2 linked regions of the Azospirillum sp. TSH100 genome follow. The protein of the gene in region 1 interacts with the protein of each later gene in a pairwise test. Links are inferred from orthologs where the notes say so. Each region holds a gene or a part of one and is shown on either strand. Other genes may lie near its edges.

Region 1 (8,029 bases):
CGAACCGGCCATTGCCGTTCCGGCAAACCCCGCCACCGCCGGCAAGGTGCCGAGCAGCAGCGTGCGGCGGCTGCCGAACCGGTTGGCCCAGGCGCCGGCAAAGGGCGTGAAGACGGCGACCAGGAACATGAACAGCCCGATCGGCAACCCCATCATCAGGGTCTCCGACAGGCCGGAAACGGGTGTGTAGAGGTCGCGCGTGTAGAGTGGCAGGAAGGATCGCGACAGTTCCTCTGCCAGCATGAAGAGGAACAGGGCGGTGCGCATACTGGCCACCGCCGATGCCGGCTCTGAAGCCCCTCCTCGCCCTCCGCGCGGCCAAGCGGCAAGCAGGAGCACCCCTTCGAACGCCAGGAGCAGGCAGACGACCAGCAGCACGGCCGCATCATAGAGGAAGCCATGCACGGCCTCGACCTGCAACAGCCCCGCAAGCCGCGGCAGGGCTGCCGCGCTGAAGGCCAGCATCGCCGCACCCACCATTGCCAGCGCCCGCAATGGCGTGGCGCCGGCCACACGCAGGGCGGCAGGCCACAGCAGGCCCGCGGCCACCGACAGCACCGAAATCAAGGCTGCCAGCAGCGCCACATGGTCGAGCGCTGCACTCGACACAACTTCTGCGGCAGAAAGCTTTGCTTCCGACCCTACGTTTCCGTAAAATTTTGCGTAAATCAGACAAGAAAACAAAACAAGGCTGAATATTGTCAGAATTGGCAGAGTCACGCGCGGACGTGCGACCGAATTTGGTTGCATTGTTAGCTCCAGACACACAACCGCTGCAAGGAAGTGCTTTGGAAGCTAGTTGCTAACTCCAAAGAATTGGTAAACCGAATTTGTACCGAAAATAAAAGCTTCTATTATCATGGATCATACGTGGATATGCATTTTATTGATGCCACGGATCCTGAAAATACTTTGAAAAATCCGGAGATACGCGCCCAGACAGTCAGATTTCGTAGAGCACTCTACAGGAGGGATACCGATTTTGGCCCCACCTGGCGTCCACCACCACGCAAACCGCGATTTTTATAATCTGAATACAGATCTTGGTTGCGCCGCAGCAAAGTCCAAGCTTCCGATCATCGAATTTGAGAAGCTGCCTTAATTTCATATGACGCAGGAGCGGAATAGGAACGGAGCGTCAGGCCCCGACAATTTTTTTTCAGGAAAAAATAAAAAAATTTCGGCCGATCGGCACCGCGCGCCACCTCCTAAAGCCATTCCAGGTTCGATGGCAAAGCTCCGCGACGCTTCGTCACATCGCAAATGAAAATGATTCGCATCATTGTCGGGGTCGCGGCCACTGTCACAAATCCAGTGCCATAAATCCCCTGCCGCAACTCCGCGCGCCCTCACTGGCGTGCTGCCCATAGGTGTCTCCCCATGATTCCGCCGCTGTCCGGCTCCGCCCGCGACGCCACCTCTGCTCCCGCCCCCTGTCGGATTTACGGCCACGCGCCCGCCAATGCGCCCGGCAGCTCGGCCGATCCCCCCTCCCGCACAGGCGAAGGATGCCGTCTCGGCGCGCTGCGCAAAGGCCAGCGCGCGGTGGTGACCGGTCTTGACGAGTCTGCCGTCGCCACCCCGCTACCGCCCGGCGAATTGGAACGCCGCATGATCGAGATGGGCCTGATCGAAGGTGCCCGCGTGGAAATCCTGCATGAGGGATTCCCCGGCGCCGATCCGCTTGCCGTGCGCATCAACGACCACACCCTGGCCCTGCGCCGGGCGGAGGCACACGCCGTTCTGGTGACGCTCGGCTGAGCCTCGCCTCCTCCTCCTGCGGAAAGGTTTCCGCGATGACCGATACCGTTCTATCCACTTCGGCCTTCATGGGCGTCCCGCCGCGCATCGCCCTCGTCGGCAACCCCAATTGCGGCAAGACCGCCCTGTTCAACGCGCTGACCGGCGCCCGCCAGAAGGTGGCGAATTATCCCGGCGTGACGGTCGAACGCAAGGTCGGCGAATTTCTCAGTCCCGCCGGCACCCGCGTGCAGATCGTCGACCTGCCCGGCACCTACAGCCTGCGCGCCCGCTCACCCGACGAGGAGGTGACCCGAGACGTCGTGCTGGGCCGCTTCCAGCACGAAGCGCCACCCGACGTGATGGTCTGCGTCGCCGACGCCACCAACCTGCGCCTGCATCTTCGGCTGGTGCTGGAGCTGAAGAAACTCGGCCGGCCGATCATCCTCGCGCTCAACATGATGGATGTGGCGGAGGCGCGGGGCTGCCGCGTCGATGCGGCCGCCCTGTCGGCAGCACTCGGCGTGCCGGTGGTGCCAACGGTGGCGATCAGGCGCACCGGGGTGGTTGGGCTGCTCGACCAGATCGACCGCAGCATGGTGGCGATGACGGCCGGCCTCGTCCCCGCGCCTTGCGGCTCCTCCCCCTGCGGCTGGAGCGAACCGTCGGCCAACGACCTGCGCGCCTATCACCAGGAGGTGGAAAGCATCCTGGCCGCAGCACTCCGCGATGTGGGAAAACCTTCCATCGCCACCCGGCGGATCGACGCCGCCCTGCTGCATCCGGCGATCGGCCTGCCCTTCCTGTTCCTGGTGCTTTTCCTGATGTTCCAGGCGGTCTTCGCCTGGGCTGCCGTGCCGATGGACATGATCGACAGGGGGCTGGGCTGGGTGCAGGCCGCCACCGGTGCCGCCCTGCCCGACGGCATGCTGAAAAGCCTGCTGACCGACGGCATCATCGCCGGGGTCGGCAGCGTGGTGATCTTCCTGCCGCAGATCCTGGTGCTGTTCTTCTTCATCCTGATGCTGGAATCCACAGGTTACATGGCGCGGGCGGCTTTCCTGCTCGACCGGCTGATGGGCGGGGTCGGGCTGCATGGCCGGGCCTTCATCCCACTGCTGTCCAGCTTCGCCTGCGCCGTCCCCGGCATCATGGCGGCCCGCACCATCGAGAACCGCGCCGACCGGCTGGCCACCATCATGATCGCGCCGCTGATGACTTGCTCGGCCCGGCTGCCGGTCTACACGCTGATCATCGCCGCCTTCGTCCCCAACCGGAGCATGGCCGGCGGCATGATCGGGTTGCAGGGGCTGGTGATGTTCACCCTCTACGCCGCCGGCATCCTGTCGGCGCTGGCGGTCGCCTTCGTGCTGAAGCGCACGATCTTCAAAGGCGCCCGCGAGCCGCTGCTGATGGAACTGCCGTCCTACCGGCTGCCCAGCCCGCGCGACATCCTGCTGGGGCTGCTGGAGCGGACACGGATCTTCCTGGCCCGTGCCGGCACGGTGATCTTCGCCATCATGATCCTGCTGTGGTTCCTCGGCAGCTTCCCGGCGGCACCCGACGGCGCGACGGGTCCGGCCATCGACTACAGCTTTGCCGGAATGCTCGGCCATGCTCTGGCGCCGCTGCTCGCCCCGGTCGGCTTCACCTGGCAGATCGCCATCGCCCTGGTCCCGGGCATGGCGGCGCGCGAGGTGGCGGTGGCCGCACTGGGCACCGTCTATGCGCTGAGCGAGACGGGAGACGCGCTGTCCGGCTCGCTCGCCAGTGTCCTGGCGGCGGACTGGAGCCTGCCGACGGCGCTGTCGCTGCTGGCATGGTTCGTCTTCGCCCCGCAATGCGTCTCCACCCTGTCGGTGGTGAAGCGGGAGACAAACAGCTGGTTCTGGATGCTGGTGATGATCGCCTACATGACGGCGCTCGCCTATGGCGCCGCCTTCATCACCTTCCGACTGTCCAGCGCCCTGCTGGGGGGATGAGCCATGATGGAGAACGTCATCGTCGGACTGATCGTCGCCGCGGCCTTCGCCTGGGTGACCTGGACAATGCTGCTACCGGCAGGTTTGCGCAACCGCCTGCGCCGGCTGGCCGGGCGGCCGGTCCCGTCACGAACGGGCGGTTGTTCCGGTGTCTGTCGTGGCTGCGAGGCAGCAGGACCGCGGGCGGTGAAACGCCACAGCGGTTCCTGCGGGTCGCACTGACAGGTCATCCCCCCTTCGCCAGGGCGCGGCGGAAGGCGTCCAGCGTCTCGGCGCTGACATGGTGTTCGATGCCTTCGGCGTCGATGCGCGCCGTATCGGCGCTGACGCCGAGGGAACGGAGGAAGGCCACCACCGTCCGGTGCCTTTCCCGGCTTTCCTCGGCGATCCGCCTGCCGGAATCGGTCAGGAAAACGGCGCGGTAGGGCTTGCGATAGACCAACCCGTCGGCGGCCAGCCGGTCCAGCATGCGGGCGACGGTCGGCTGCGCCACCCCCAGCCTTGCGGCGATGTCGACCTGCCGCGCCTCCTGCCCGCTTTCGATCAGGTCGGCGATCAGCTCCACGTAATCCTCGGCCAGTGCGGAGCGCTGGGCCTCCCGCGTCTTGCGGAAACCTTCGGCATGAAGTTCGGCATCGGGCAGGTCCGCATCGCTGTCAGTCACGCCCCACCCACCCGGAAAAATGTTCGGATGCTGAAAGTATAGCATCTTGCATACTCGTTGTCCCGGTACATACTTGATTGATACCAGTTCGCATTTTGGCCGGGAGTCACGCCGATGTCGGAAGCCGAAGCCGCCGTGCCGCCCCACAACGCCTGGAGATACGCCAGCGCGGACGCGGAAATCCGGCCGAGCCTGCCGGAGGTCCATGCCTCCGTCGCGGTACCGCAGGGCGGCCTGTGGCTGCGCCGGCTGCTGGCCTTCGCCGGGCCGGGCTATATGGTGTCGGTCGGCTACATGGACCCCGGCAACTGGGCGACCGACCTCGCCGGCGGGTCGCAGTTCGGCTACACGCTGCTCTCCGTCATCATGCTGTCGAACCTGATGGCGATCCTGCTGCAATCGTTGGCAGCGCGGCTTGGCATCGTCACCGGGCGCGATCTGGCACAGGCCTGCCGTGACCATTACCCGCGCCCCGTCAACCTGATGCTGTGGGTGGCCTGCGAGGCGGCGATCATCGCCTGCGACCTTGCCGAGGTCATCGGCACCGCCATCGCGCTGAACCTGCTGTTCGGCATTCCGCTGATCGGCGGCGCGCTGATCACTGCGCTCGACGCCTTCCTGGTGCTGCTGCTGATGCAGCGCGGCTTCCGTTATCTGGAAGCCTTCGTCGTGGCCCTGCTGACGATCATCGCCGGCTGCTTCCTGGTCCAGATCATCGCCGCTTCCCCGCCGGTCGCCGCCGTGCTGCACGGCTTCGTGCCGAAGACGGAGGTGGTGACCAACCCCGCCATGCTCTATGTCGCCATTGGCATTCTCGGCGCTACGGTGATGCCACACAATCTCTACCTTCATTCCTCGATCGTGCAGACCCGTGCCTATCCGCGCACCGACGAGGGGCGTCGCGACGCCATCACCTGGGCCACCGTCGACAGCACCATCGCGCTGATGCTGGCCCTGTTCGTAAATGCCGCCATCCTGATCCTGGCAGCCAGCGTCTTCCACGGCAGCGGCCATACCGAGGTGGCGGAGATCGGCGAGGCTTTCGAACTGCTGTCACCCCTGCTGGGATTCGGCATCGCCTCCACCCTGTTCGCGGTGGCGCTGCTGGCTTCGGGCCTCAACTCCACCGTTACGGCGACGCTGGCCGGGCAGATCGTGATGGAGGGGTTCCTGCGGCTTCGCCTGCCGCACTGGGTGCGCCGGCTGATGACCCGCGGCCTCGCCATCATCCCGGTGGTGGTGGTGACCGCACTCTATGGCGAAAGCGGTACGGCGCAACTGCTGGTGTTCAGTCAGGTCGTGCTGTCGATGCAGCTTCCGTTCGCGGTCATCCCACTGGTCCGCTTCGTCACAGACCGCGGCAAGATGGGCCGCTTCGCCGTTCCCGGCTGGGTCGCCGGGCTGTCCTGGATCGTCGCCGGCCTGATCGTCGTGCTGAACCTGAAGCTGCTGTACGACACCCTTCAGGGCTAAGCACTGTTGTTCATCCGGCGGAACGCTTTATCTGGAGAACGGTCCCGTTCGGGTGCGCATCGCCGCGGAGGATCAGACATGACCATCGGGTGTCAGCGAATGATGTGGGCTGGGCGCGACGGACTTCTCGCCGCCGTCGCCATGCTGTGCGCCTCCTGCGCCAATCCGCAGGCAGAACTGGCGTTGCGTGCGCCGGAGGCGATGGTCGGGATGAGCAAGGGCAACCTGCTGTCCTGCGCTGGCGTCCCCGAACGCTCCGCCGTCTCCGGCAATGCGGAGTATCTGGTCTACACCCGCCGGCAGACCCTGGTCGACCGCGACGTGGATTGGGAGCCAAGCCCCTGGCTCGGCCCGCGCGGACCGATGCTCTGGCAGCCCGACGTGACGACATGGTCGCGAACCTACAGCTGCGAAGCCACCGTCGAACTGCATGACGGGCAGGTCACCGCCGTCCGCTACAATGACAGGCGCGACCCCACGCTCTGTTACCAGATCGTGGGAAATTGCATGCGCTGATTGGCGGCCTTATGACCGGTGCCCTGCCGCCTCCGGCCTTTGCGGACGGGAGGCGGCAGAAGGCCGGATCAGGCGGCAGGAAGCGGGGAAGCCTGACGAGCCAGCAGCTTCCAGGTTCCGTCGACCTTCTTCCAGACCTGCAAGACCTTGATATGGGCGGTGCTGGTCTTGCCGTCGGCCAGGTTGTTGACCGAATCGAAGGTGTGGCGGGCGACAGCGACGTCGCCGATCACCTGGATCGCATGGTCGCTGAGGTCCAGTTCCTTGAAGGCCTTCTTGCCGTCCAGGCTGGCGACGAAGGCGGCCTTGTCCTCAAGCCGGCTGTTGGAATGGCCGTAGGTCAACTGGTCCATCGTCATCGCCAGCAAGGTGGTGCCGTCGCCCGCCAGCATGGCGTCGCGAAGCGCATTCACCGCCTTCGCCACCAGCTGCTGGTCGTCATCGGCGGCGAGCGTGCCGTTCAGCGGCACTATGGCGGCGGACATCGCCAGCCCGGCGGCGGCAGTCGCCAGCAGGACGCGGCGCGAGCGGATATGGCCGGATTTGAAAGCAGCCTTCTTGAGCATGGTGACCCTCCCAATCGATTGCAGTCACACCCACCAGGGAACATCGGCGGGCTCATGAATTGGTATACTAGTATCCATATTAGTGCCACAAACCATTGGGGTGTGCGCCGGTTCGCCACAGACCATATGCTCTTAGGCCCTGCGGATTTCGGGTTGGCATGTCGCCATTCGCATGGGCTTATGTGACTTTCCGGAGATCATCTTGTGATTGGCTGCGCCGGACGGAACGGGCAGCTATGCTCGCCGCCGCGGTAACGGATTTGCGAGCGGGGAGAGGGGTATGGCGACCAGACGGCGGAAACTGCCGCGCAAACGCAAGGGCCGGCAGGCGACCGCGGTTCGCGGGGCGGCGGTGGAGCCGGTCAACGCCGCCCGGCCGTCAAAGGGTGGATTGGCCCAGGGCGGACTTACCCAGGGCGGGCTGGCGACCTCCGTCAGGGGAAGCGCGGCGGCGGCAAGCAAGACATCCAAGGGCCGCGGCCGGGTGCGCTATGTGCCCACGGGCGATGCCGCCGCCGGCCGCTTCCTCAGCCCGGAGCAGCAACATCTGATGAAGAAGCGGCGCGAGGCCGAACAGCGCGAGGCCAAGGACCGCCGCACAGCACTTGCCATCATCCTGGCGCTGGTTCTGCTGGCGGCGGGTGCGGTCGCCGGCCTGGTCTGGCTCTGGCGTTCTTCAGCCTTCTGACCTCGGCTTGGTCAATGCGTCGCCCCGGCCAAGGCGGCGGCGTAGCGTTCGGCCAGCAGCGGGCTGGCGGCGGCACAGGCCTCGGCGACGAGGCGGGAGCCCTGGACATAGGCATCGGCACGCTCGACGCTCCAGGACAGCGGGCGTTCGACCGCCAGTGCCTGCAGGATCGAGATCTGCTCGGCCAGCTTGATGCGCTTGGCTCCTTCCGGGGCAGCGGCGAGACGGGCGGCCTGTATCGCCTTGCGCTCGGCAATCGCCTTGCCGACATCCTCCGGCGCGTCGCTGACCGCGGCGACGAGATCGGCGACCTCCTGCCCGAATCGCTTGGCGAGATCGGCAACGGTGGTCAACCCGTCCTCCACCGCATCGTGCAGCCAAGCCGCGGCGATCTCGGCGG
Region 2 (5,512 bases), on another replicon or contig:
ACCCTGAGGAAAGTCCCGATGAAGCGCATCCTGATGTCGGTGGCCGTCGCTGCCGTCGCTGCCGGCCTGCTGACCGCCGCCACCTCCGCCTTCGCCGCTCCGTTGAAGCTCGGCGTGTCGGCCGGCCCCTATGGCGAGATCCTGGAGTTCACCGCCAAGCTGGCCGCCAAGGAGGGCATCGAGGCGCAGGTGATCGAATTCACCGACTGGAACATGCCGAATGCCGCGCTCCAGGCCGGCGACATCGACGCCAACAATTTCCAGCACCAGCCCTTCCTCGACAATCAGGTGAAGCAGCGCGGCTACGACATCGTCTCCGTCGCCAAGAGCGTCGTGGTGCCGATGGGCGTCTACAGCAGCAAGGTGAAGGCGCTGGCCGACCTGAAACCGGGCGCGTCGGTGTCGATCCCCAACGATCCCACCAATGGCGCCCGCGCCCTGTTCCTGCTGGCCAAGGCCGGCGTGATCGGGCTGAAGGAGGGCGCCGGCCTCAACACCACCATCGCCGACGTCACGAACCCGAAGGGCATCAAGCTGGTGGAGCTGGATGCCGCCCAGCTGCCGCGCTCGCTCGACGACGTGGATGCGTCGGTCATCACCCTCAACTATGCCGTGCTGGCCGGACTGGAACCGAAGAAGGCCCTGCTGCTGGAGGATGACCAGTCCAAATGGAACCTGGTGTGGGCGGTCCGCAAGGATCGCATGGAAGACCCGACGATCAAGCGCTTCATTGCGCTGTATCGTTCGCCCGAAGTGCGGCAGTTTATCGAGACGCGCTTCAACGGTTCCATCATTCCGACTTGGTGAGGGAGGCCGGGGGACGCTGGACGTCCCCTTTTGCCGAATAAATGATGATAACGCTAACAAACATTCACAAGACTTATGCGGCGCGCGGCGGCGGGGCTCCGGTCCATGCGCTGGCCGACATCGACCTGTCCATTGCCCGCGGCGAGGTCTTCGGGATCATCGGCCGCTCCGGCGCCGGCAAATCCACCCTGCTGCGCACGGTCAACCTGCTGGAAAGCCCGAGTTCGGGCAGCGTCACGGTGGACGGGGTGGAGATGACCGCCCTGTCGGCGGTGGAGCTGCGCAAGGCCCGCCATTCCATCGGCATGATCTTCCAACACTTCAACCTGCTGTCCTCGCGCACTGTCTTCGACAATGTGGCGCTGCCGCTGGAGCTGGCGGGGACGCCGAAGGCCGAAATCCGCAAGACGGTGGAACCGCTGCTCGACCTCGTCGGGCTGGCCGACAAGCGCGACCGCTATCCGGCGGAGCTGTCGGGCGGACAGAAGCAGCGCGTCGGCATCGCCCGCGCGCTGGCCAGCAAGCCAAAGGTCCTGCTGTCGGACGAGGCGACCTCGGCCCTTGACCCGGAAACGACGACCCAGATCCTGCATCTGCTGGCCGACATCAACCGGCGGCTCGGCCTGACCATCGTGCTGATCACCCATGAGATCGCCGTCATCAAGGAGATCTGCCACAAGGTGGCGGTGATGGAGGGCGGCCGGGTGATCGAACAGGGGCCGGTCTTCGACATCTTCGCCCACCCGCAACACCCGACCACCCGCAGCTTCGTCGATCCCGTCATCAACCGCGGCATCCCCGACAGCCTGCGCGGCCGGCTGTCACACGAGCCCGGCCAGGGGAGCAACCCGGTGCTGCGGATCACCTTCACCGGCGAGAAGGCGACCACCCCGGTCATCAGCGCCATCAGCCGCCAGCTGAATCTGGACCTGAACATCTGGCACGGCCAGATCGACGAGATCCAGGGCGCCCCCTTCGGCACTCTGGTGGTGGAGGCGCTGGGCGATCAGGCCCAGGTCGATGCGGCCATCGCGCTGGTGAAAGAGAACAATCTGGGTGTCGAGGTGTTGGGCCATGCTCTCCCCGCAAATCATTGACCTGCTGATCAAGGGGCTGATCGATACGCTGCACATGGTGGCGGTGTCTGGCGCCATCGGGACGCTGATCGGTCTGCCCATCGGCGTGATGCTTGCCGTCACCGGCCGGGGCGAGCTGCTGCAGAACTTCGCCTTCAACAAGGTGATGGGGGCGGTGGTCAACATGACCCGTTCCACCCCCTTCATCATCCTGGTGGTGGCGATCATCCCCTTCACCCGGCTGATCGCCGGCACCTCCATCGGCACCAACGCCGCCATCGTGCCGCTGACCGTCGCCGCCGCTCCCTTCATCGCCCGCGTCGTCGAAAACGCGGTGCGCGAGGTGGATCGCGGGCTGGTCGAGGCGGCGCAGGCGATGGGCGCCACGCCGTTCCAGATCATCCGCAAGGTTCTTCTGCCGGAAGCCCTGCCGGGCATCGTCGCCGGCCTGACCCTGTCGGCGGTCAGCCTGATCGGCTATTCCGCCATGGTCGGCGCCGTCGGTGGCGGGGGCTTGGGCGATCTCGGCATCCGCTACGGCTATCAGCGCTTCCTGCCGGAAGTGATGCTGGCGGTGGTGATCGTGCTGATCGTGCTGGTGCAGATCGTCCAGTCGACGGGCGACCTGATCGCCCGCCGGGTCAACAAACGCAATCTGAAGTCCTGATCCTGAAATCCTGACCAACAATACCCGAGGAGTGTTCGAGATGCTGCGCTTCCGTTCGCTGGCTTCCCTGCTGGCCGGCGCCGCCACCATGGCCATCGCCTTCGGTGCTTCCGCCGAGACCATCAAGGTCGGCGTCACCGCCGGTCCGCATGCCCAGATCCTGGAAGCGGTGAAGCCCATCGCCGCCAAGGACGGGCTGGACATCCAGATCCTGGAATTCACCGACTATGTCATTCCGAACCAGGCGCTGGCCGGCGGTGACCTCGACGCCAACAGCTTCCAGCACCAGCCCTATCTGGACAACCAGGTGAAGGACCGCGGCTTCGATCTGGTCAGCGTCGGCAAGACGGTGGTCTATCCGATCGGCATCTATTCCAAGAAGGTGAAGAGCCTGGAAGAGCTGCCGACGGGGGCCAAGTTCGCCATCCCCAACGACCCGACCAACGGCGGCCGCGTCCTGCTGCTGCTTCAGGCCAAGGGATTGATCAAGCTGAAGGACGGCGGCACCCTGAAGGCCTCGCCGATCGACATCGTCGAGAACCCGAAGAAGCTGGAGATCGTCGAGCTGGACGCTGCCCAGCTGCCGCGCTCGCTGGACGACGTGACCGCCGCCGCCATCAACACCAACTTCGCGCTGGAGGCCGGCATCGACCCGGTCAAGGACGCCATCGCGCGCGAGTCGGCCGACAGCCCCTATGCCAACGTCATCGCCGTCCGCAAGGCCGACAAGGACAAGCCCTGGGTTGCCAAGCTGGTGAAGGCCTACAACAGCCCCGAGGTGAAGGAGTTCATCCTCACCAAGTTCAAGAGCGCCGTGGTTCCGGCATTCTGAGATCTGCAAGGGCACGCCCGGCGGCGTCCAGCGCGTCGCCGAGCGTCCCGCCCGGTCGCGGCCCGAACAGCCGCATCGACGGATACCAGGGCCGGCAGCCGGTGCCGAGCGCCGTCCAGTCCCCCGCCGGCCCGATCCGCCAGACCGGCACCCCCAGCGCGCCTGCCATTTCCGCCACGGACGTTCCGGCGGAGACCACGAGGTCCAGCGCCGCCGTCAGGGCCGCCGCACCGTCGAGGTCGTTCTTAAGGTCGATCGGCGGGCGGTGGATCGCGATGCCGAAACGCCGTTCGGCGTCGGCGAGTTCGGCTTCGCACTCGTCATATTGCAGGTTGATCAGACGCAGGCCGGGCAGGGTGAGGATCGGCGCCCAATCGGTCAGGGGGGCATAGTTGGCGTCGCGCAAGGCGCCGCGCAGGCCGCTGCGCCAGCACAGGCCGATGGTGAGGCGGTGATCGTCGTCACCCACCCATCCCCGCCACCGTTCCACCGCCGCGTCGTCCGCGCACAGCCATCCGCCCCGCTTCGCGAAGCCCCCCAGCCCCCAGCCCAGCCGCAGGGGCAGCGACCCGGCGGGTACGTGGCAATCGGCATCCACCGGATCCGCCGTCGCTCCGCGCACCGTCGCCTGCGGGAAGGAGCGCGCGAACAGACCCGCCAATCGCGGCTCGCATTCGATGATGACCCGGTTGGCACGTGCGATCAGGTCGGGGAAGCAGGCGCTGTGCATCAGCTCGTCCCCCACCCCCTGTTCGCGCCAGACCAGCACCGTCCGCCCGGTCAGATCGCCGCCGTTCCAGGCGGGCATGCGGAAGCGCCGGTCGGGCAGGGCCCGGCCTGCGGCGAAGCGGGCCTCCAGCCCGGTCCAGCCGGTGGCAAGCTCTCCCCGTGCCAGCGCCGCATAACCGCGGTTGAAGGCCGCGAGCGTCAGGGTCGGGTCATCCTCCACCGCCCGGCGATAGGCCGCATCGGCTTCGGCCGGCCGGCCGGCGGCATGCAGGGCGTTGCCTTGATTGTAGCGCCACTCCGCCCGTTCGGGTTCCAGAGCCAGGGCGCGGCCCCAGCCCTTCAGCGCGGCGTCTAGCCGGCCCTGCCGCTGCCGCAGATCGGCCAGCCCGGCCCAGCCGGCACCGGTTCCGGGCGCGAACAGGATCACCCGCCACCAGGCCAGTCCGGCGGCTGTGCCGTCGCCCGCCCGTTCCAGCGCCAAAGCGAGGTTGCCCAGCGTGCCGAGATCACCGGGACGGCTCCGGAGCGCACTGCGCAGATGCGCCACCGCCTCGGCCGGCCGGTCGAGCGCCAGCGCGGAGAGACCCAGATTGCTGACGGCCGCCGGGTCGCCGGGTCGCAGGCGCAGAGCGCGGCTGGCCGTGCGCTCCGCCTCGGCGGCATGGTCGGGATGGCGCAGGGCTTCCGCCGACAGGGCGGTCCAGGCCTCCGTCAGTGCCGGGTCGAGGGCGAGTGCCCGCCGGAGGAAGGGTTGCCCGGTGTCGCCCACCCCCTGCCGCGCCAGCCCGGCATTCGCCCACAGCCCGGCATGGAAGGGGGCGAGCCGCAAGGCAGCGCCGGTCGCCTCCGCCGCCTCAAGCGCCGCCCCGCGGGACAGGCGCAGGGCGCCGAGATTGCCGAGCGCCTCGACATCGTCGGGCGCCAGCGTGGCGGTGGCCAGCCAATCGGCCTCGGCGTCGGCCAGGGCACCCATCTCCTGATGGGCCTGGGCGCGGCGCTTGTGGCGGTCGGCGGTCGGCTCCACCGCGATGGCGCGGCTCAGCAGGGCGGCGGCGATGTCGGGACGGCCGGCCTGATGGCCGAGCTGGGCATAGCCCTCCAGCGCAGCCGGCATTTCGCCGCTCTGGTCGAGGATGCGTTGGTAAGCCTTTTCCGCTTCCGGCCAGCGGCCGGACTCGTGCAGGTCGCGCGCTTCGGCCAGCCACTCGTCGCTAGGCAATGCGGGGATCAGCCGGCGCAATTCGCCTGCGACACGGGACAACAGGTCCGCCAGCCTCTCGCCGGGAATTGCGCTCCACAGCCGCATGGAGGGGAACCAGGGCCGCACGCCGCTGCCGAGCGCCGTCCAGTCGCCGGCCGGGCCGAAGCGCCAGACCGGCACGCCCAAGGCTCCCGCCATCT

What was found. Proteins that work in one complex are often made in the same cells at the same time.
Region 2: the proteins of mntR (region 1) and E6C72_RS26665 interact in binary tests that used the Escherichia coli proteins (3 or more experiments, as listed by UniProt). The link is inferred for Azospirillum sp. TSH100 from one-to-one orthologs.

Annotation. Positions count from the first base shown.
Region 1 is NZ_CP039637.1:408,506-416,534, reverse strand. What follows is about bases 2,668-5,421. They hold mntR (manganese-binding transcriptional regulator MntR), read right to left. Parts: upstream 4,387-5,421; coding sequence 3,949-4,386; downstream 2,668-3,948. Other genes in these bases: E6C72_RS23390 (Nramp family divalent metal transporter), read left to right, coding at 4,501-5,421; E6C72_RS23400 (hypothetical protein), read left to right, coding at 3,726-3,944; feoB (ferrous iron transport protein B), read left to right, coding at 2,668-3,722. Outside these bases: E6C72_RS23415 (MFS transporter), read right to left, coding at 1-609; E6C72_RS23410 (FeoA family protein), read left to right, coding at 1,381-1,761; more of feoB, read left to right, coding at 1,797-2,667; more of E6C72_RS23390, read left to right, coding at 5,422-5,859; E6C72_RS23385 (hypothetical protein), read left to right, coding at 5,938-6,375; E6C72_RS23380 (nuclear transport factor 2 family protein), read right to left, coding at 6,444-6,941; E6C72_RS23375 (hypothetical protein), read left to right, coding at 7,222-7,629; E6C72_RS23370 (HD domain-containing protein), read right to left, coding at 7,641-8,029.
Region 2 is NZ_CP039638.1:282,003-287,514, forward strand. Bases 11-2,877 are described here. They hold E6C72_RS26665 (methionine ABC transporter ATP-binding protein), read left to right. Parts: upstream 11-851; coding sequence 852-1,904; downstream 1,905-2,877. Other genes in these bases: E6C72_RS26660 (MetQ/NlpA family ABC transporter substrate-binding protein), read left to right, coding at 19-807; E6C72_RS26670 (methionine ABC transporter permease), read left to right, coding at 1,882-2,550; E6C72_RS26675 (MetQ/NlpA family ABC transporter substrate-binding protein), read left to right, coding at 2,591-2,877. Also shown: more of E6C72_RS26675, read left to right, coding at 2,878-3,382; E6C72_RS26680 (tetratricopeptide repeat protein), read right to left, coding at 3,354-5,512. UniProt on the Escherichia coli protein: Part of the ABC transporter complex MetNIQ involved in methionine import. Responsible for energy coupling to the transport system. It has also been shown to be involved in formyl-L-methionine transport.